3 regions of the Enterobacter sp. DVT3837 genome follow, and region 3 is predicted to be linked to each of the others. Evidence: predicted binding sites of a transcription regulator. Region 3 holds the regulator's gene; each other region holds the start of a gene.
What was found. Region 3 encodes LexA, which represses DNA repair genes until DNA is damaged. Its sites were predicted from a motif close to TNCTGTATGTACATACAGNA; they were not measured.

Region 1 (6,780 bases), on a different contig from region 3:
CGCGTGTAATTTCGTGCGGTCTGGTGCCCTCACCCCATCCCTCTCCCACGGGAGAGGGAGCAAACACTAAAAACGGCAACAAGGTTGCCGTTTTGCGTTTACCTTGCGCAGAAAAGCAAAAAGCCTGCTTTAAAAGCAGGCTTTTTAAATTTGGCTCCTCTGACTGGACTCGAACCAGTGACATACGGATTAACAGTCCGCCGTTCTACCGACTGAACTACAGAGGAATCGTTGTGGAGGCTTATCTTAGCGGCGAAAAAAGTTTTGTCAAACCTGATCTTAGGGAAAATCGATCGATTGCTGATTCTGTCGTCAGTTTGTTGTAAATCCAAACATTTTTAAATTGAAAATACTTTGCAGGATTAGCATTTCTCCCCCATTATTTGAAATGGAGTTTCAACTTTTCTCGCTAAGGTCCATTTTGAACGTCACTGCTCCCCTGCGCCAGGTGATAACGCGCACACCATGGTACGCAAAACGTAAAAGTTATCGTGTTCTGTTCTGGCGTGAAATCACCCCTCTTGCGATACCTATCTTTCTGGAAAATACCTGCGTTCTGCTAATGGGGGTACTGAGTACCTTCCTGGTAAGCTGGCTGGGAAAAGAAGCGATGGCAGGGGTCGGGCTGGCGGATAGCTTTAATATGGTGGTGATGTCATTCTTCGCCGCCATAGATCTCGGGACGACGGTGGTGGTTGCGTTTAGCCTGGGTAAGCTTGATCCCAAACGCGCCCGTGAGGCGGCACGCCAGTCGCTGATGATCATGACCATCTTTTCAGTCATCCTCGCGGCAGTGATCCACTATTTCGGTAAAGAGATTATCGACTTTGTCGCGGGTGAAGCGACGGCCGAGGTTAAGGACCTGGCGCTGACCTATCTGGAAATGTCGGTCTTAAGCTATCCGGCGGCAGCCATTGCGCTGATTGGCAGCGGCGCGCTGCGCGGGGCAGGCAACACCAAAATTCCGTTACTGATTAACGGTGGGATGAACATCCTGAATATCATCATCAGTAGCGTACTGATCTACGGTGTGTTCTCGTGGGATGGGCTGGGATTCGTCGGTGCCGGGCTGGGGTTAACCATTTCACGCTATATCGGTGCGGCGGCCATCCTTAGTGTGCTGATGACGGGGATTACCCCCTCGCTGCGGCTTACGCTTAAAAGCTATTTCCGCCCCTTTAATTTCGCCATTATCTGGGAAGTCATGGGGATTGGTATTCCCGCCAGTATTGAATCGGTATTGTTCAACGGAGGTAAGCTGCTCACGCAGATGTTTGTTGCCGGGATGGGGACCGACGTGATTGCCGGTAACTTTATCGCCTTTTCCATCGCTTCCTTGATTAACCTGCCTGGTAATGCGCTAGGTTCGGCATCGACCATCATTACCGGTAAACGACTCGGTAAAGGGCAGATAGGGCAGGCGGAACGACAGCTGCGACACGTATTCTGGTTGTCGACTATTGGGTTAACGTTGATTGCCTGGGGGAGCGCGCCTTTTGCCGGGCTGATGGCCTCATTCTATACCCACGAAGACGATGTAAAAGAGGTTGTTAAGATCCTTATCTGGCTCAACGCGGCCTTTATGCCTATCTGGGCGGCTTCATGGGTACTGCCCGCCGGGCTGAAAGGGGCGCGCGATGCCCGTTTTGCCATGTGGGTGTCGATGCTCGGCATGTGGGGTTGCCGCGTTGTCGCGGGTTATACGCTGGGGGTGATGCTCGGATGGGGAGTGGTTGGCGTCTGGCTGGGGATGTTCCTTGACTGGGCCGTGCGCGGGGCGTTGTTCTACTGGCGTATGGTGAGTGGGCGCTGGCTATGGAAATATCCACGGAAGAATGCCTGATAAATGCGCGAAATGGAGAATAAATCGGCAAACAATCAGAAATATGCATTCTGCCTTTGACATCCCTGGGGAGCCTCGATAATATGCGCCCCGTTCACACGATTCCTCTGTAGTTCAGTCGGTAGAACGGCGGACTGTTAATCCGTATGTCACTGGTTCGAGTCCAGTCAGAGGAGCCAAATTTAAAAAGCCTGCTTTTAAAGCAGGCTTTTTGCTTTGCTGGTGAGGGAAAATATGAACGCTTTGTTTGTCTACGGCACGCTGCGCCCGGGCCACTCTAACGCACATATCCTTGAAAACATTGGCGGCGAATGGCAGACCGGTTTCGTAACCGGCACGTTCTATGAACGTGGCTGGGGAGCGGCGGCAGATTTTCCGGGGATCGTCCTCCACCCTGATGGCCCCCGCGTCGAAGGTTATCTGTTTATTTCCGATAACCTTGCCGCACACTGGCAAATGCTGGATGAATTTGAAGACGGTTATGATCGGGTTGAGGTCATGGTGACCACACCTGACGAGCAACAGGTTAAGGCCTGGATCTACCAGCTACAACCGCGCTCTGAGTCATAAAAAAAGGCTCTCTGTCACCAGAGAGCCTTTTTCACAATTCACTGCGATTATTCGCTTTTTGCTTCGCCGTTCTTGATTTCACCCATCACTTTCAGCTTCTTAGAGATGTCCCGACGCTCTTTAGACAGCTCAGCATTTTTGATGATGTAATCATCAACACGGTCTTCGTAGTCGCTTTTCATGCTGGCAATGATGCCCTGAATAGCTTCAACGCTCATGCCTGGCTTAATGTAGTCGCTCAGGTTGTCGAGCAGCAGAACACGTTTCTGGTTGTCACGGATCTTCTTCTCAACGTCCTGGATTTCACGCTGCAGTTTGTTTTTGCGGCGGAACAGGCGGACGAATTCCAGAACATCCTGGAACGAAGGCTTGGTAGTTTCCATTTTTACACCCCTGATAATGTGAGATTCGGATTCGTTAAAGCAACCGTTGTAACATTAACCTTACTGACAGCGGCCGCGAATGACAATGAGTATATCGTTTAAAGCTATCATAACCCCAATTGCTGCTGAATCGAAGCAGCAGGCGTCACATCCGCGTTTTATTTGCGCAGTGCGCGGCAAATCAGGTGTGATAACAGCTCAAGCTGTCGCGCCAGTTCCATGCTTAGCCAGACATAGCCATGAATAGGTGTTTCGGCCACGTTATCGCTCTGGCGTTCGTTGATTAACTGCTTCAGCTCAGCGACGATCTCATTCAGACGCTCGCTGTTCGCCAGTATAGGCTGCGGATTACCTTCGTAGAGCGCATGGGCGATGGTCAGCAGAGTTTGCTGCGTCATCCGCTGGGTCTCCTTGAGGGTCTGTGCGTTAAGCATCAACAGATGGCTCGGGCGAGAAGCCCAGTGCGCGTTAATTTGCAGTTCGAGCATGCAGACCAGATTGCGGCTTACCGTCTGGATAGCTTCGAAAATCGCTTTCTGAATATGGGTTTCTTTGCTGGCCGGGGTAATCAGACCGCGCATTTTGACTACATCGTTAAGGATGGCTTGCAGATGCTTTTCCAGCCGGGGGCGCTCAACCAGATTAGGGGAAAAACCGGCCTGATAGACGCGGTTAAACGCGGTGACGTAGTTGGCCATCTGAATACGCCAGTGCAGAAAAGCACGCTGCGGCCAGATACCGGTAAAGAGCATGGCCAGCAGTGACCCCAGGATAACATCCCCGCTTCGCCACAGCGCCGTGGTCATATCCCCGGCAGGGGCACCGACAACCACCGCGAGAGTAATCCCGATCAGCAGCGCCTGATACGGTCTTTTGCCCAACGCCAGCCAGCCGCACAGGAACATGGAGGCACCGCACCATGCCAGCATGACCGGAAACGAAATAAGCTCCAGCTTCAGGGCGATAAGCCCGAGTGCCGAGCCTAAAACAGTCCCACCAATTCGCTCAAAGGCGCGAGGAACAACGTTTCCCCAAAACGAGATGGGCCCCATCACCACTACCAGCGTGATCAGCGGCCACGTTCCTTCCGGAACATCCAGCAAGCGGACAAGGACAAACGTCAACACGAACGCCAGCGCGATACGACACCCATGCACCACTCGGTAATGTTTGTACAACCGAATTTCAAAAGGGGTTAATGATTTGTCGGGACGCACACCCGCTCTCCAGCTACACGGCAAACCACAATTGTACTGTGTTTTCAGCCGGGCGGATCACACCCGACTGAAAAACCCTTCATTTAGCAGGCTTAAACCGTTTTATGCTCAACGGCGATAAACATTTCGATATCCCAGTAGCCGTCTGCATTGCCATCATTAAGATAGCGCTCGAAACAGGGTTTAGGGGCAATCTGGTATTTATTGTCCTGTAGAAGGGAGTTGAAGAATTGATACCACGGGGTCGCAAAGTCGTAGTTTTCCACGCGCGCCATCGCCACGGCATAATCACCGGCCACGATTTCCGTCATCATGACGCCTTCGCTGTTTTCCGGAATAACGAAATCGTCCGGTACCGTCACAGCCGTATCACAGCGCAGTTTTTCTGCCGGAACTTCATCCGGGTTATCGTAATAAACTGCAACCCACTCAAGCGGCTGAATGTGGCGACCGTCCACCCACATCACCAGCTGTTCAAAGCCCTGTTTTACCGTTTGTTCCCACGGTCCAACCAAATGAAAACCGGCAATCTTACGTTTCTGTTGCTGCTTAATGCTGTAGTCCATGCTGCCTCCACCCATTACTGTATATTTATACACTATAAAGCAGATTTTAACTGTTCAGCAAACGAAGAGTGTTTATTATGTGAGCAGACTCGCAACCCTGCCAGTCTGCTCACAAGCATTAACAACGGTATTTAAAGTGAGTGATGAAGGTAATCGCTCAGACGAGAGAAGACACCGCCTTTATCAACGGCTTCCAGGGTGACCAGAGGCCAGTGTGCAACCACTTTGTCACGGTCATAGAGCTGAATCTCCCCAACCCGCTGATGCGCAGCAATCGGTGCTTCCAGCTCTTTTTTATCCAGCACATATTTGGCTTTGATGTTCGGGACTTCCGCTTTTGGCAGCGCCAGCCAGAAGTCCTGGTCGGTACCCAGTTTCACCTGCTCCTTATCGCCGTACCAGATACGCTCTGTACCTACTTTTTTACCGTTTTGCAGGATCTGCACCGTATCGAAATTCTGCTGCCCCCAGTGCAGCAGTTTACGGGCCTGGTCCTCACGCCCTTTCGGACTGTCGGCCCCCATCACCACCGCGATTAAACGGCGCTGACCATCAACTGCGGAAGCAATCAGATTAAAACCTGCGCCCGAGGTGTGCCCCGTTTTAAGCCCATCAACGTTCATGGTTTTATCCCACAACAGGCCGTTACGGTTTTGCTGGGTGATCCCGTTCCAGGTGAGGCTCTTTTCACTGTACATATGGTAAAAATCAGGTTCGCCATGAATGATGGCCCGGGAGAGGACGGCCAGGTCATAAGCGGAACTGTGCTGTCCTGGCGCATCCAGCCCATGAACGGTTTCGAAATGGGTATCGCGCAGGTTCAGCTTTTGCACATAGTCGTTCATCATCTTCACAAACTGCGGCTGCCCGCCCGCCACGTGATCGGCCAGCGCCACGCAGGCATCGTTACCGGAATCCACAATCAGACCACGGCTCAGGTCGCGCACGGTGACGCGATCGCCCTCTTTCAGAAACATCAGCGACGAACCGTCAAAAACCGGGTTGCCTTTTGCCCAGGCATCGCGCCCGACGGTCACAACGTCATCGGGGGAAATACGATGGCTATCAATGGCCCGATCAACCACATACCCCGTCATCAGCTTGGTCAGGCTTGCCGGATTACGTTGTTGATGTTCGTTGCCCGCCGTTAAGATTTGACCAGTCGTGTAATCCATCAGCACCCAGGAGCCAGCCTGAATAGCAGGAGGCTGCGGCGAAAAATCCAGTGGTTCGGCCGCAAAAGCAGATGAGACACTCGAAGCGAGTAAAGAAACAGCAATAAACAGACGGCGTTTCAACGGTATATCCTCAGGTCATTAAAAATCGCTGACCTTTTTACGGGAGTTCTGATGTCGTTACCTGGCTTAATTGCAAAAAAATGTGACAGGACGCAGATTTTTCTCTGAAGCTGACGCGCAAATTTGCGCGGCTGCGGCGCTTTTTATTCGGTCTGACCCGCACGATCGTTTACCATAGTGACGTCATTTTTTAACAGGATGGTATTACTGGTGTCTGACTCTGCCGCTCGCCCGACTTTTTTATTTCACGACTACGAAACCTTTGGTACGCACCCGGCGCTGGACCGACCGGCGCAATTTGCCGCCATCCGTACCGATGACGACTTCAATATTATCGGCGAGCCTGAGGTCTTTTACTGCAAACCGGCTGATGACTACCTGCCGCAGCCTGGGGCCGTTATGGTTACCGGGATTACCCCGCAGGAAGCGCGGGAAAAAGGCGTTAACGAGGCAGAATTCGCCCGACGCATCCACGATCTGTTCACCGTCCCCAATACCTGCGTGGTGGGTTATAACAACATCCGTTTTGATGATGAAGTGACGCGCAATATTTTCTATCGCAACTTCTACGACCCGTATGCCTGGAGCTGGCAGAACCGTAATTCTCGCTGGGATTTACTCGACATCATGCGCGCCTGCTACGCATTACGCCCGGAAGGTATTAACTGGCCGGAGAATGATGAAGGACTGACGAGCTTCAGGCTGGAACATCTGACGCGCGCCAATGGCATTGAGCACAGTAATGCCCACGATGCGATGGCAGACGTGTATGCCACCATTGCCATGGCGAAGCTGGTGAAAACCGCTCAGCCAAGGCTGTTTGAGTATCTGCTGAGCCACCGCAGCAAACAGAAATTGACCACGCTGATTGATGTACCGCAGATGAAACCGCTGGTGCATATC
Region 2 (6,780 bases), on a different contig from region 3:
GTTATCGCCCTCCACAATGCCATCCTCACCCTGATCCGCCACCTTCAACTGCGCTTTAAACTGTCGCGCATCGCCGGATAGCGCGATCGGTTTAAGGTGTTTATAGGCTTCCAGCAAGTAATAGACGGCGTCGCCGTTGGTCAGCAGACTGTTAATATCCCCGCACGGCACAATTACCGCATCGACGGTTAGCGATGGCGCGCCGGCAAAAGTCGCCGCCACCGGCAGCACGGAGCCGTCATCGGCGGTCACTTCGCCCATGCGGGAATAAAGCAGTTTGGCGTGCACGCCTTGCTTTTTCAGCGCCTGCATAATTCCCAGCACATCACTGGCGCGGGTTTTATCATTCAGCAGAATGGCGACCACGCGGCCTTTAATTGAGCCACCCGGCACTGCGTACAGACTCAGTGACGGATCTTTTTTCACACCATTAACCGCTTTTGGCGGCGCCAGGTTGCGTTGCTCATCGGTGAGCGTAATACCCAGGTTATCGGCTACGCTTTGAGCAAGCTGAACATCAATATGCGCCAGCTGATCGACCACGCGCTCGCGGATATAGGTGCGCACCACTTTGCTGAGCTCAAAGCTGAAGCCGCCGATAATGTGCTGCTGCTCAATCGGCGTCTGGCTGTTCCAGAACAGGCGAGGGTGGGCGTAATACTCGCCAAACGACGGGCTGCGCTCGCGAATTTTGTTGCCATCAATACGCTCCTGATACGATTCGAATCCACCGCGTTTCGGCCCGGGTGGGGTTTCGCGCGGCCAGTTATCGTTGATGGAGTTCGGTTCATAGTTCGCCGGGTTGGTATCAATATCCTGACGGTGCATCCCGTCCCGCTGGAAGTTGTGGTACGGACAGGTTGGACGGTTAATCGGGATTTCGTGGAAATTCGGCCCACCTAGACGGCTGATCTGCGTATCGGTATACGAGAATAAACGTCCCTGTAAGAGAGGATCGTTGGTGAAATCCAGCCCCGGCACGATATGCCCCGGGTGGAACGCGACCTGTTCGTTTTCGGCGAAGAAATTATCCGGGTTACGGTTGAGCACCATTTTACCCACCAGCTGAACCGGCACCAGCTCCTCCGGGATCAGTTTGGTCGGGTCAAGGAGATCGAAATCGAACTTGCATTCGTCCTCTTCCGGAATGAGCTGCAGGCCCAGTTCGTATTCCGGGAAATCGCCCGCTTCAATGGATTCCCATAACTCGCGGCGATGGAAGTCTGGATCGCGTCCGGTGAGCTTCTGCGCTTCGTTCCACACCAGCGAGGCTTTACCCGCCACAGGCTTCCAGTGGAAGCGGACAAACGTGGCTTTTCCCTCGGTGTTGATCAGACGGAAGGTATGGATGCCAAATCCCTCCATCGTACGATAACTGCGCGGAATGCCCCTGTCTGACATCGCCCACATCACGTTGTGTAAGGTTTCAGGCTGCAGGGAGACATAGTCCCAGAAGGTGTCGTGCGCACTTTGTCCCTGCGGTATGGCCCAGTGAGGCTCTGGTTTTACCGCATGGACAAAGTCAGGAAATTTATGCGCATCCTGAATGAAAAACACGGGAGTGTTGTTGCCCACCAGATCGAAAATTCCCTCTTCGGTATAAAATTTGGTGGCAAAGCCGCGGATATCCCGGACGGTGTCTGCCGAACCCGCGCCGCCCTGCACGGTGGAGAAACGCACAAACACCGGTGTGATTTTATCCGGGTCGGAGAGGAAATCCGCTTTGGTGATCGCTTTCAGACTCTTATAGGGCTGAAAGTAGCCGTGGGCCGCGGAACCGCGGGCGTGGACGATGCGTTCCGGTATCCGTTCGTGGTCAAAATGGGTGATTTTTTCCCGCAGGATAAAATCTTCCAGCAGGGTCGGCCCGCGCGCGCCTGCGCGAAGGGAGTTCTGATCGTCAGCAATGCGCACGCCCTGATTGGTGGTGAGCGCAAAACCTTCGCCGCCTTTACGGTGTGGCGCTAGAGATTTCAGTTTTTCATTTCCCGTGTCCGGTGATTTCACGCTTCCCGGTGCGGTAGGTTGTTCGCCTGGGGCTGAAGGGCCGGGAGAGGGGCGGTGAGAGCCGTCAGCAGGGGCGAGGGAGTCCATTCCCGGTTGAGACTCTTCAGTGCCATGAATCGGCGATTGATGTGTTTTATCTTTGTTCGACATTGCACGATGCTCCTTGATTCATTGCTAAAAAACCTTTTAAGGATAGGACAATGTCGCAAGATGGTTTGCTAACTAAGAGTTTTCACATGCCGTCATTAGCGAAAGAAGCCATCTCACCCACTCGGGGCGCGACGGAAGGTAGCAGGATCGGCTATCATAGAATTTTCCTGCTTCAAGAATTTGCTTTAGTGAACCAGTCGCTTATGAAACCTCTTCGCCAACAAAACCGCCAGGTTATTAGCTATGTGCCCCGCGTTGAACCCGCGCCGCCGGATCATGCCCTGAAAGTGGAGGGTTTTCGTGATGTCTGGCTGTTACGCGGTAAATATGTGGCGTTTGTGCTGATCGGTGAACATTTCCGTCGTTCCCCGACTTTTACAGTACCGGAATCCGCGCAACGGTGGGCGATGCAGATCCGCCAGGATGAAGAGGTTGAAGAGTAACAGCCATAAAAAAAACCGCCATCAGGCGGTTTTTTTTAATTGTCAGTGTTTAACGGTGCGCCAGTTCGACGTCGTCTTCACTTTCCAGAATCGCTTTGTCAGTCTGCTTCAGCCACTGGCTGGTCAGCGTACCGGCCGTCATTGAGCCGCTTACGTTCAGCGCGGTACGCCCCATGTCGATCAGCGGTTCAACGGAGATCAGCAGCGCAACCAGCGTCACCGGCAGACCCAGAGCAGGCAGCACGATCAGCGCGGCGAAGGTTGCGCCACCACCGACACCTGCAACGCCTGCGGAACTTATGGTCACAATCCCTACCAGTGTAGCAATCCAGACTGGGTCAAGCGGGTTGATACCCACGGTTGGAGCAACCATCACCGCCAGCATCGCCGGGTAAAGACCTGCACAACCGTTCTGACCGATGGTGGCACCAAAAGAGGCAGAGAAGCTGGCGATAGACTCAGGCACGCCCAGACGGCGGGTCTGTGCTTCAACGTTCAGCGGAATAGACGCGGCGCTGGAACGACTGGTGAAGGCGAAGGTCAGCACCGGCCAGACTTTGCGGAAGTATTTCAGCGGGCTAACGCCGTTCACACCCAGCAGGATACCGTGCACCACAAACATAATGCCCAGGCCCAGATAAGAGGCAATCACAAAACTACCCAGCTTGATGATGTCCTGCAGGTTAGAGCCCGCAACCACTTTGGTCATCAGCGCCAGAACACCATAAGGGGTTAACTGCATCACCAGACGAACCAACTTCATCACCCAGCTTTGCAGGGTATCGATAGCGGTCAGCACGCGTTCACCTTTTGGTGCATCGTCTTTCAGCAGTTTAAGTGCCGCCACACCCAGGAACGCGGCGAAAATGACCACGCTGATGATGGAGGTTGGGTTGGCGCCGGTCAGGTCAGCAAACGGGTTCTTCGGAATGAAGGAGAGCACCATTTGCGGAACGGTCAGGTCCGCCACTTTACCTACGTAGTTGGTTTGAATCGCGGTCAGACGCGCTGTTTCAGCACTGCCCTGAACCAGCCCTTCGGCAGTCAGGCCGAACAGGTTGGTGACCAGTACACCTACCAGCGCCGCAATCAGCGTGGTAAACAGCAGCGTACCAATGGTCAGGAAGCTGATTTTCCCCAGTTGGGCCGCGTTATGCAGTCGGGCAACGGCACTCAAAATAGAGGCAAACACCAGTGGCATAACGATCATCTGCAGCAGCTGAACATAGCCGTTACCGACAATGTTGAACCACTGAATGGAATCTTTCAGAACTGGATTGTCGGAGCCATAAATTGCCTGTAATGCCAGACCAAATACAACACCCATGACCAGACCAACCAGTACTTTTTTCGCCAGACTCCACTGTTTGTGGCGCGCCTGCGCGAGAAGCAATAGCAATACAACGAACACAATGACGTTCGCGATGAGTGGAAAATTCATCCCCGTTCTCCTGATTTATTATGGGGTCGGTTTTTACCGATCCTGTTGGCGGAAGGTTAGCAGAAGTGTGATGTAGCGCTTATATCCAAATGGAATGGGTTATGACAAATGAGATAGTTTTGTCTGTTTACTGTTCAATCTGGTGATGAATAAAACGATTGAACTGAAATTGCAGCGAATTAATCATCTGGGAAGACCAGCGGACTGCACTGTTTTCGGGCAATGTTTGCGGCATCCAGACAGCATAGGCAAACAGCGCCATGCACAATACGCGCTCAAGCTGGTTACCTTTCTGCGGTGCAAGGATGGGAAAACGGAAACGCCAGCGGCAGGGCCAAAGCAGCGGCACGCCCGCAGGCGTTAGCATATCGGCGAGAATATGGCTTAAATAGCCCAGCACCATCCCCTGGATGGCATCTGCGGGGACAATCCAGCTTTCGGGCACTTTTAAGTAGAAGAGCGTCAGCAGGCCGAACACGGCCAGCAGACTATGCGTAAATCCCCGGTGGCCAAACGCGCGAGCGATAGGTTTTGATACCCACTTAAGGCGTTGCCCAAGAAAGGATTTGGGGTGGTCAATGTCGGGCAGCAAACAGGTCAATACGGCGGAAGGGACAATATGCCACCAGTCCCCCTGCGCCAGCACGGGGGTAAGTTCAGCGTTTTTGGCAAATACTGCGCACGCAATAGAAAAAAGCAGGTGGCCTTCCGCCGTCATGATAAAACCCACAAAACTGTCAATTCATACAGTATAGGGTTTTTATACAGTAGGCGGAAGAGGTGACGGTGTAACTGTTTGTCACAAACCCAACGCAGGCATTAACCGCCCTGCAGGTGATGCGTCGTCAACCCGACCAGTGAAGTAAGCTTCACATCGGCAAGGGCAAACCGGGGATCGTGGCGGGTTTCTTCGGCTGGAACCACAATGGAGCGCATCCGTGCGGCTTTCGATGCCACCATACCGTTTACGGAGTCTTCCAGCGCAACGCAGTTGAGCGGATCAATACCCAGCTTAGCGGCACAGTCCAGATAGACCTGCGGGTGCGGCTTGCTGTAAGGCAATTTTTCCGCTGATGCCAGCGCGTCGAAACTGTCGCGCAGTTCAAACATGATGAGCACTTTTTCCAGCATATGCAGCGGTGAAGCAGAGGCCAGACCGACTTTCAGCCCCTGAGCTTTACACAGCGCGACGGCTTCACGTACCCCAGGCAGCAACGGCTTGTTCTCTTCGACCAGCGAGATGGCGCGGCTGATAATGCGTGCGGTCACTTCATCACGATCCGGGCCAACCCACGGCTGTTGGGCAAACCACAGATCGACGACCATATCAATGCGCAGGCCAAGCGTGTCTGGAAGTTCATTACGGCGGCTGATATCTACGCCAAGGCTGGCGATGACGTCCAGTTCGGCGCGATCCCACAACGGTTCGGAATCGATCAGTAATCCATCCATGTCAAAAATTGCGGCAAGAATTTGGCGCGGTGTCGACATCACAACGTCTCCTTATCCAGGGTGTTCGACAGACGATAAGTGCTAAGCACAACCTGCAATTTAGCATATTGCCTTTAAAGATCGGGCGAAATTGATGACCAGCAGGTAGACTTAGGCACAAATAACGCGTCTTTATGAAGAGGAACTGATGACGTATCAACAAGCTGGACGCATCGCGGTCTTAAAACGTATTGCTGGCTGGGTGATTTTTATTCCAGCTGTCATTTCTACGCTGATCTCTGTACTGAAATTTATGTACGATCACAGCGAAAAACAGCCGGGTATTAATGCGGTAATGCTTGATTTTGCGCATGTCATGATTGAGATGATGCGTTTTAACACACCATTCTTGAATGTCTTCTGGTTCAACTCACCCACCCCGGATTTTCATCAGCAACTGAATATCGGCTTTTGGGTCATTTACGCACTGATCTTTATCGCCCTCGCATTGCAGGCCTCTGGCGCACGAATGAGTCGTCAGACGCGCTTTCTACGCGAAGGGGTTGAGGATCAGTTAATTCTGGAGCAGGCTAAAGGCCCGGAAGGGATGAGTCGGGAGCAGATTGAATCCCGCATTGTTGTGCCGCGTCATACCATTTTTCTGCAAATTTTCCCGCTCTATATCCTCCCGGTGATCATCATTGTGGCGGGATACTTCTTCTTCTCGCTGCTCGGTTTTCTGTAACAGATAAGGGTGGCGAAAGAGCCACCCTTATCTGCCTTCACGCGGCAAGTATACGTTCAAGGGCCCGCTGCGCGTTGACCAGGTGCTCCCCGCCAAACAGGATGGCTCGGTTCATCAGCGTATAAAGCTGATACACCGGCTGGCGATCGAGGAAACCGGGCGGCAGGGGGGAAACCGACTGGTACCCATCATATATTTGCGGTGGCTGTTCCGGATGCAGCGGCAACATGGCCAGATCGCATTCTCTGTCACCCCAGTAGCAGGCCGGGTCAAAGATATAAGGGCCGTTAGGGCCTAGCGCGCAATTATTTGACCACAAATCGCCGTGTAGCAAAGAAGGCTGAGGCTGGTGGGATGCCAGACGCTGCTGAACGTGCTCAACGATGGCATCTATATTGCCAAATTCCAGCCCTTTTTCAGCTGCCAGCTCAAGTTGCCAGCCAATGCGTTGCTCAGCAAAAAACGTCGACCAGCGACGCTGCCAGGCATTAGGTTGCGGGGTGGTGGAGAGATCGTTGTCAAAATCGAGACCAAACTGCGGCTGGTCGCTCCATTGATGCAGG
Region 3 (6,780 bases):
CGGTTTTCCCTTTCAGTGAATCCAGTTGATCGGCAAGGTCGCCTGCAGCGGCAGAGACCTGCCGCGATGCAGCACTGGAAGGATTAAGGAGATCGATAAGATTGATATTATCCAGGGTACTGCGATAGGCGCTGACATCATCGCTGATGTCATCAATCTTATCGCGCAGGTTGTCTTTGTCTGAAATTTGCGCACCGATAGATGGCAGGATCACCGTGATACCATCGTCAGGTTTCGCCTTTGCAAGCAACGCCGGGTTGATTAACACCCCGCTGCCATAGCTCCCAGCCGCGACCCCCGTCCCCCCCATCGCATCGCTACGTGCTTCTGTCCAGGTATTGGCTGCTCCGGCCTGATTTGCCATAAACAAGGAGACGGCGATGCTAACCACCGAAAATTTAAAATGTTTTTTCACAGTATGCTCGTCTTATAGTCTGTTATGAAATAACCCCTGTCTGTTATCACCCAAACAGGTACGAACTATTGCTGTGAATAAGTACAAAAAGACCCGCTATTTCCTTAAGTTAAATTCTAACCAGACCTGTTGTAATTTGTGACGGCCCTCAATATTTATAGAAGAGGAAATTATTTTTTCCCAGGTTTTCCATCATGCGGCCCAAAAAACTGGGGCGGGTGATCGACCCAGCGATCTTCTCGCGTGGCGGCATACACTGGGTTGAGCGGATAGTAGATGCGGTTGTGCTTCTTGTTGGCTTCGCCAACTACCAGGAGTCGAACCTCTTCGTCCGTGTTGTTGATAAAGGTGTGGCAGACGCCGGTTCCGGCGGGAAACCCTACGCTATCGCCGGGTTCAAGTTTCCACAAATAGCCATTAATCCAGGCTTCAGGATAGCCTTCAAGCACGTAAATGAACTCTTCTTCGTCGCTTTCCGCATGAGGATAGGATGTCCGACGTCCGGGGGGTAAACGCTCATGATGGATACCAATACGCCCCAGCCCGAGCTTGCGAGCCAGCGGCGCACCGATGGAAAAACGCTCGTCGCTGTCGGGATAGGTTGAGTTATCAGCGCCTTCCACGTCGCGCCAGTGTCGAATACAGTCAGGTCTTTTCATTGTTCGTTTCCCGGTTTGCAATGCGTCAGGTATAGCACAGACAGGCGGATCTCGGTGTTTTTACCAGAACATGATAAAGTGAGGGTTTTCCGTCCTATAACATCCGGGGTGCTAAATGGATAAGTCCACAAAAGAGCTGTTAGCGCAGGCCGAAAAGCTCTGCGCGCAACGCAATGTGCGCCTGACTCCGCAGCGCCTTGAGGTATTACGCCTGATGAGCCTGCAACAGGGAGCCATCAGCGCGTACGATCTGCTCGACCTGCTCCGCGAAAGCGAGCCGCAGGCCAAACCGCCTACGGTGTATCGCGCGCTCGATTTTCTGCTGGAACAAGGGTTCGTGCATAAGGTTGAATCCACAAACAGCTATGTGCTGTGCCACCTGTTTGACCAGCCAACCCATACATCAGCCATGTTTATCTGCGACCGCTGCGGCGTGGTAAAAGAAGAAGGGGCTGAAGGTGTTGAAGACATTATGCATACGCTGGCGGCCAAAATGGGCTTTGCCTTGCGTCATAATGTTATTGAAGCACATGGGCTGTGTTCTGCCTGTGTCGAGGTGGAATCATGCAGCCATCACGATAAGTGCCAGCACGACCACACAATCGTTGTGAAGAAAAAACCTCGCTAGCAATGAAAAAGGCGGCTCATGGCCGCCCTCAGGGTGTACTTCCTTGTACTTTCGGGTATAACCCGGTTACCAGCGGTAGTCGTTGCGTTTTTCCCAGTCGCCGACTTCCTTTTCCGCCTGGTCTTTTGCGTAGCCGTAGCGTTCCTGGATTTTACCGACAAGCTGATCGCGTTTACCTTCAATGACGGTCATATCGTCATCTGTCAGCTTCCCCCACTGCTCTTTCGCTTTACCTTTGAACTGCTTCCAGTTGCCGCTGATTTCGTCTTTATTCATCATCGTGTCCTCTTGTTAAGCGTCGGGTCGTAACGTCCGTTACGTTCTTTTCTGCTGGACGTGATAATAATTGTAGTTAAGGATTCTGCAGCTATTTTGATATTCGGAATCTTTAACCGTCACGATATATCGTGATGGGAAGGAAACCAGGTATTATTTCGCCAGTGACGGCGCCAGATAAAGGCCAGAGACAGGCCCCGCAACGAGAGGAAAACGGCCAACGCCAGCCACAAACCGTGATTGCCAAGCCAGGGAAGCGTCAGCAGCGTCAGACCAAACCCTGCTGCTGCCACCGCCATACTGTTACGCATTTCGGCTCCGCGCGTAGCCCCAATGAACATGCCGTCCAGCAGATAACACCAGACACCGACCACCGGTAAGATCACCTGCCAGATGAGATAGTGGCTCGCCAGTTCACGCAGTGTGGGAAGTGAGGTGAGTAATGCAATGATCTGCTCGCCAAAAACGGCATAAACCAGCGCAAATGCCAGTGCCACCAGCCCTGACTGACGACAGGCTGCCCGCCAGACATCCTGAAGCTGCCCGCTTTCGCGCGCACCGTACGCCTGCCCGGAATGTGCTTCCACAGCATAGGCAAAACCGTCCAGCGCGTAGGCGGTAAAGGTCAGTAGCGTCATCAATACGGCATTGACCGCGACGATGTCTGGCCCCAGCCGAGCCCCGAAAACCGTCAGCGCGCCAAAACAGAGCTGAAGGAGAAGTGAGCGCAGCATGATGTCGCGGTTGAGTGCCAGCAGCTTACGGATATTGCCGCGCCATGCGGTTTTGAGTAGCGCAAGAGAGATCCCGCGCATCGCCAGCACGCGCCAGACCATCCACAGACCGATGATAAAAGTCCCGTATTCGGCAATTGCCGTCGCCAGTGCAGCCCCCTGCACGTTCATATGCAGACCCATTACCAGCCAGACATCAAGCACAATGTTGAGAAGGTTTCCCACCACCAGCAAAATGACGGGCGCGCGGGCATACTGCACGCCCAGTAACCACCCCAGCAGAACCAGGTTAGCCAGTGATGCCGGCGCACTGAGCCAGCGAATTTCCAGGAAACGTCTCGCCTGCTCCAGCACTGCCTCGTTACCGCCAACGATGTGAAGCGCGAGGTCAATCAGGGGCGAGCGCAATACAACGATTAATACTCCCGCACCAAGCGCAAGAATGAGCGGCTGCACCAGCGCGCGGGCCAGACGCAGAGGATCTCTGGCACCATACGCCTGTGCCGTGAGCCCGGTAGTACTCATGCGCAAAAAGAGCAGCAGCATAAACAGGAAGCTGGTTGCCGTCGCGCCAATCGCCACGCCGCCAAGATAAACAGGTGAATCCAGATGACCAATAACAGCAGTATCGACCAGACCCAGCAAGGGCACGGTAATATTGGAGAAAATCATCGGCAGTGCAAGACGCCACAATGCCTTATCTGATGCCGTCAGCAGTGACATGAAAAATACCGGGAGAGGTAAAGGAAGCAGGCTACAGCAACGCCGTAGCCTGTCAGGAAGAGATTACAGCCATTCGCCGTTGCGAATCACCCCTACTGCCAGCCCTTCGATAGAGAAGTTCTGTTCGCGAAGATCCACCACAATCGGGGAGAATTCGCTGTTTTCAGGCAGCAGCTGTACGGTATTACCCTGTTTTTTCAGACGCTTAACGGTCACTTCGTCATCAATACGCGCGACCACAACCTGGCCGTTTCGCACATCCTGCGTTTTGTGAACCGCAAGCAGATCACCGTCAAGAATACCGATGTCTTTCATCGACATGCCGCTTACGCGCAGCAGGAAATCAGCGCTCGGTTTAAACATCCCCGGATCGACCTGGTAGTGGCCTTCAATATGCTGCTGTGCCAGTAAAGGCTCACCGGCAGCAACACGCCCCACCAGCGGAATGCCCGTCTCTTCTTCCACCAGCAGGCGGATACCGCGTGACGCGCCCGAAACAATCTCAATCACGCCCTTACGCGCCAGCGCTTTCAGGTGTTCTTCGGCAGCATTCGGAGAACGGAAGCCCAGACGCTGAGCGATTTCCGCACGCGTGGGTGGCATACCCGTCTGGCCGATATGATCCCGGATGAGATCAAACACCTCTTGCTGCCTGGTCGTTAACGCTTTCATTCCGCCCCCTGGGTGTATATACAGTTATGCTGTGAGTATATACAGTCAAAGGCGATTTTGGAACCAAAAACTGCACAAAAAACCAGGGACTTAATTATTCCTCGAGGCTCATCGGAAATGTGACCAAAGCAGCGTGACCCATGTAATGACCGCAGTAATAATCGCCAGCAACACGGCAGCGGAACCCATGTCTTTTGCCCGGCCAGAGAGCTCGTGGAAATCTGAACCAATCCGGTCAACAACGGCCTCAATAGCGCTATTGAGAATTTCCACTATCATCACCAACAGTACGGAGCCGATCAGAAGAACGCGTGTTATTGCATCAATATCAAGGAAGCAGGCGATAATCACCGCGATGATAGCGGCGACGCCCTCCTGGCGAAAGGCGGCTTCATTGATCCACGCGGCACGGAAACCTTTCCAGGAATAGCCGGCGGCTTTGATGATTCGGGTTAACCCAGTGGTATTATTGGCCATTAAAAGAACCTTTTATTGGAAATAGCGTCAGTAACTATAGTGGCAGCGCGTTTCGCTGCCGCCTGAAGTATGACGGGTAACAACAGAAATTTTGCGCGCTTTCTGTTATCCTTGCGCCGCAATTGCATTATTAACCAGAGGCTTTACATCGTTTATGTCCGGCTGGCCACGAATTTACTACAAATTACTTAATTTACCATTAAGCATCCTGGTAAAAAGCAAGTCTATCCCAGCAGAACCCGCGCTGGAATTGGGGCTCGATACGTCGCGCCCCATTATGTACGTTTTGCCTTATAACTCGAAGGCAGACTTACTGACGCTTCGCGCCCAGTGCCTGGCGCATGACTTACCTGACCCGCTTGAACCGCTAGAAGTTGACGGTACTCTGCTGCCGCGCTACGTGTTCATTCACGGTGGACCGCGCGTGTTTACCTATTACACGCCAAAAGAAGAGTCCATCAAGCTGTTCCATGACTATCTCGACCTGCACCGCAGCAATCCTGATCTGGATGTGCAGATGGTGCCAGTATCGGTGATGTTTGGTCGTCGCCCGGGTCGTGAAAAAGGTGAAGAGAATCCACCGCTGCGCATGCTTAACGGCATCCAGAAGTTCTTCGCAGTCTCCTGGCTGGGACGCGACAGCTTTGTGCGTTTCTCCCCTTCCGTTTCGCTGCGTCGAATGGCGGACGAGCATGGCACCGACAAGATCATCGCGCAAAAACTGGCGCGCGTAGCGCGAATGCACTTCGCCCGTCAGCGCCTCGCTGCCGTTGGGCCGCGTCTCCCGGCGCGTCAGGATCTGTTCAACAAGCTGTTGGCCTCCAAAGCGATTGCCCGTGCCGTCGAAGACGAAGCGCGCAGCAAGAAGATTTCACATGAGAAAGCCCAGCAGAACGCCATTGCACTGATGGAAGAGATTGCAGCGAACTTCTCTTACGAGATGATTCGTCTGTCCGATCGCATTCTCAGCTTTACCTGGAACCGTCTCTATCAGGGCATCAACGTCCATAACGCCGAGCGTGTACGCCAACTGGCGCATGATGGCCATGAAATTGTCTATGTCCCCTGCCACCGCAGCCACATGGACTACCTGCTTCTCTCCTATGTGCTTTATCACCAGGGGCTGGTACCGCCGCATATCGCGGCCGGTATTAACCTGAATTTCTGGCCAGCTGGCCCGATTTTCCGTCGACTGGGCGCCTTCTTTATTCGCCGTACCTTCAAGGGCAATAAGCTCTACTCCACGGTGTTCCGCGAGTATCTGGGTGAGTTGTTCAGCCGCGGATATTCCGTTGAGTACTTTGTGGAAGGTGGTCGCTCCCGTACCGGCCGTCTGCTCGATCCGAAGACCGGCACGCTGTCCATGACCATTCAGGCCATGCTGCGCGGAGGAACTCGTCCAATCACGCTGGTGCCAATCTACATCGGCTATGAGCATGTGATGGAGGTGGGGACTTACGCTAAAGAGCTGCGTGGCGCGACTAAAGAGAAAGAGAGCCTGCCGCAAATGCTGCGCGGCTTGAGCAAGCTGCGCAATCTCGGTCAGGGCTACGTGAACTTCGGCGAGCCGATGCCGCTGATGACGTACCTGAACCATCACGTTCCGGAGTGGCGCGAGTCCATCGATCCTATCGAAGCGGTGCGTCCGGCCTGGCTGACGCCAACGGTCAACGGCATCGCGTATGAGCTGATGGTGCGTATTAACAACGCCGGTGCGGCTAACGCCATGAACCTGTGTTGCACGGCGCTTCTGGCGTCTCGCCAGCGCTCACTGACTCGCGAACAGCTGACAGAGCAGCTCGATTGTTATCTCGATATGATGCGCAACGTCCCGTACTCGGTTGACTCGACGGTACCTTCTGCGAGCGCCAGTGAGCTTATCGATCACGCGTTGCAGATGAACAAGTTCGAAGTCGAAAAGGACACGATCGGCGACATCATCATTCTGCCGCGCGAGCAGGCCGTACTGATGACGTACTATCGCAACAATATCGCCCATATGCTGATGCTGCCGTCACTCATGGCAGCAATCATCACCCAGCATCGTCGTATTTCACGCCAGGAGCTATTGCGTCACGTTGACACGCTCTACCCGATGCTGAAAGCGGAGCTGTTCCTGCGCTGGAGCAAGGATGAACTGGCTGGCGAGCTGGATAAACTGACGGAAGAACTGCGTCGTCAGGGGCTGATCACTGT

Region 1: the regulator LexA is predicted to act here: its motif matches at 4,595-4,614, upstream of sbmC (DNA gyrase inhibitor SbmC).
Region 2: the regulator LexA is predicted to act here: its motif matches at 4,774-4,793, upstream of AC0XWG_RS20865 (metal-dependent hydrolase).

What each region holds. Positions count from the first base shown of each region.
Region 1 is NZ_JBWDLA010000002.1:188,797-195,576, reverse strand. It holds gene AC0XWG_RS15810 (aminopeptidase P family protein) at 1-9, shown strand, start outside; tRNA gene AC0XWG_RS15805 (tRNA-Asn) at 152-227, opposite strand; gene emmdR (multidrug efflux MATE transporter EmmdR) at 389-1,843, shown strand; tRNA gene AC0XWG_RS15795 (tRNA-Asn) at 1,947-2,022, shown strand; gene AC0XWG_RS15790 (gamma-glutamylcyclotransferase family protein) at 2,078-2,413, shown strand; gene AC0XWG_RS15785 (DUF496 family protein) at 2,461-2,796, opposite strand; gene AC0XWG_RS15780 (FUSC family protein) at 2,955-4,013, opposite strand; gene sbmC (DNA gyrase inhibitor SbmC) at 4,106-4,579, opposite strand; gene dacD (serine-type D-Ala-D-Ala carboxypeptidase DacD) at 4,711-5,877, opposite strand; gene sbcB (exodeoxyribonuclease I) at 6,076-6,780, shown strand, end outside.
Region 2 is NZ_JBWDLA010000002.1:1,225,525-1,232,304, reverse strand. It holds gene katE (catalase HPII) at 1-2,157, opposite strand, end outside; gene cedA (cell division activator CedA) at 2,208-2,600, shown strand; gene AC0XWG_RS20870 (L-cystine transporter) at 2,650-4,041, opposite strand; gene AC0XWG_RS20865 (metal-dependent hydrolase) at 4,169-4,759, opposite strand; gene hxpB (hexitol phosphatase HxpB) at 4,861-5,532, opposite strand; gene AC0XWG_RS20855 (YniB family protein) at 5,681-6,217, shown strand; gene AC0XWG_RS20850 (fructosamine kinase family protein) at 6,255-6,780, opposite strand, start outside.
Region 3 is NZ_JBWDLA010000001.1:1,106,076-1,112,855, forward strand. It holds gene AC0XWG_RS05405 (conjugal transfer protein TraF) at 1-415, opposite strand, end outside; gene AC0XWG_RS05410 (cupin domain-containing protein) at 586-1,074, opposite strand; gene zur (zinc uptake transcriptional repressor Zur) at 1,190-1,702, shown strand; gene AC0XWG_RS05420 (CsbD family protein) at 1,769-1,978, opposite strand; partial or broken gene AC0XWG_RS05425 (hypothetical protein) at 2,027-2,101, opposite strand; gene dinF (MATE family efflux transporter DinF) at 2,098-3,435, opposite strand; gene lexA (transcriptional repressor LexA) at 3,499-4,107, opposite strand; gene AC0XWG_RS05440 (diacylglycerol kinase) at 4,216-4,584, opposite strand; gene plsB (glycerol-3-phosphate 1-O-acyltransferase PlsB) at 4,739-6,780, shown strand, end outside.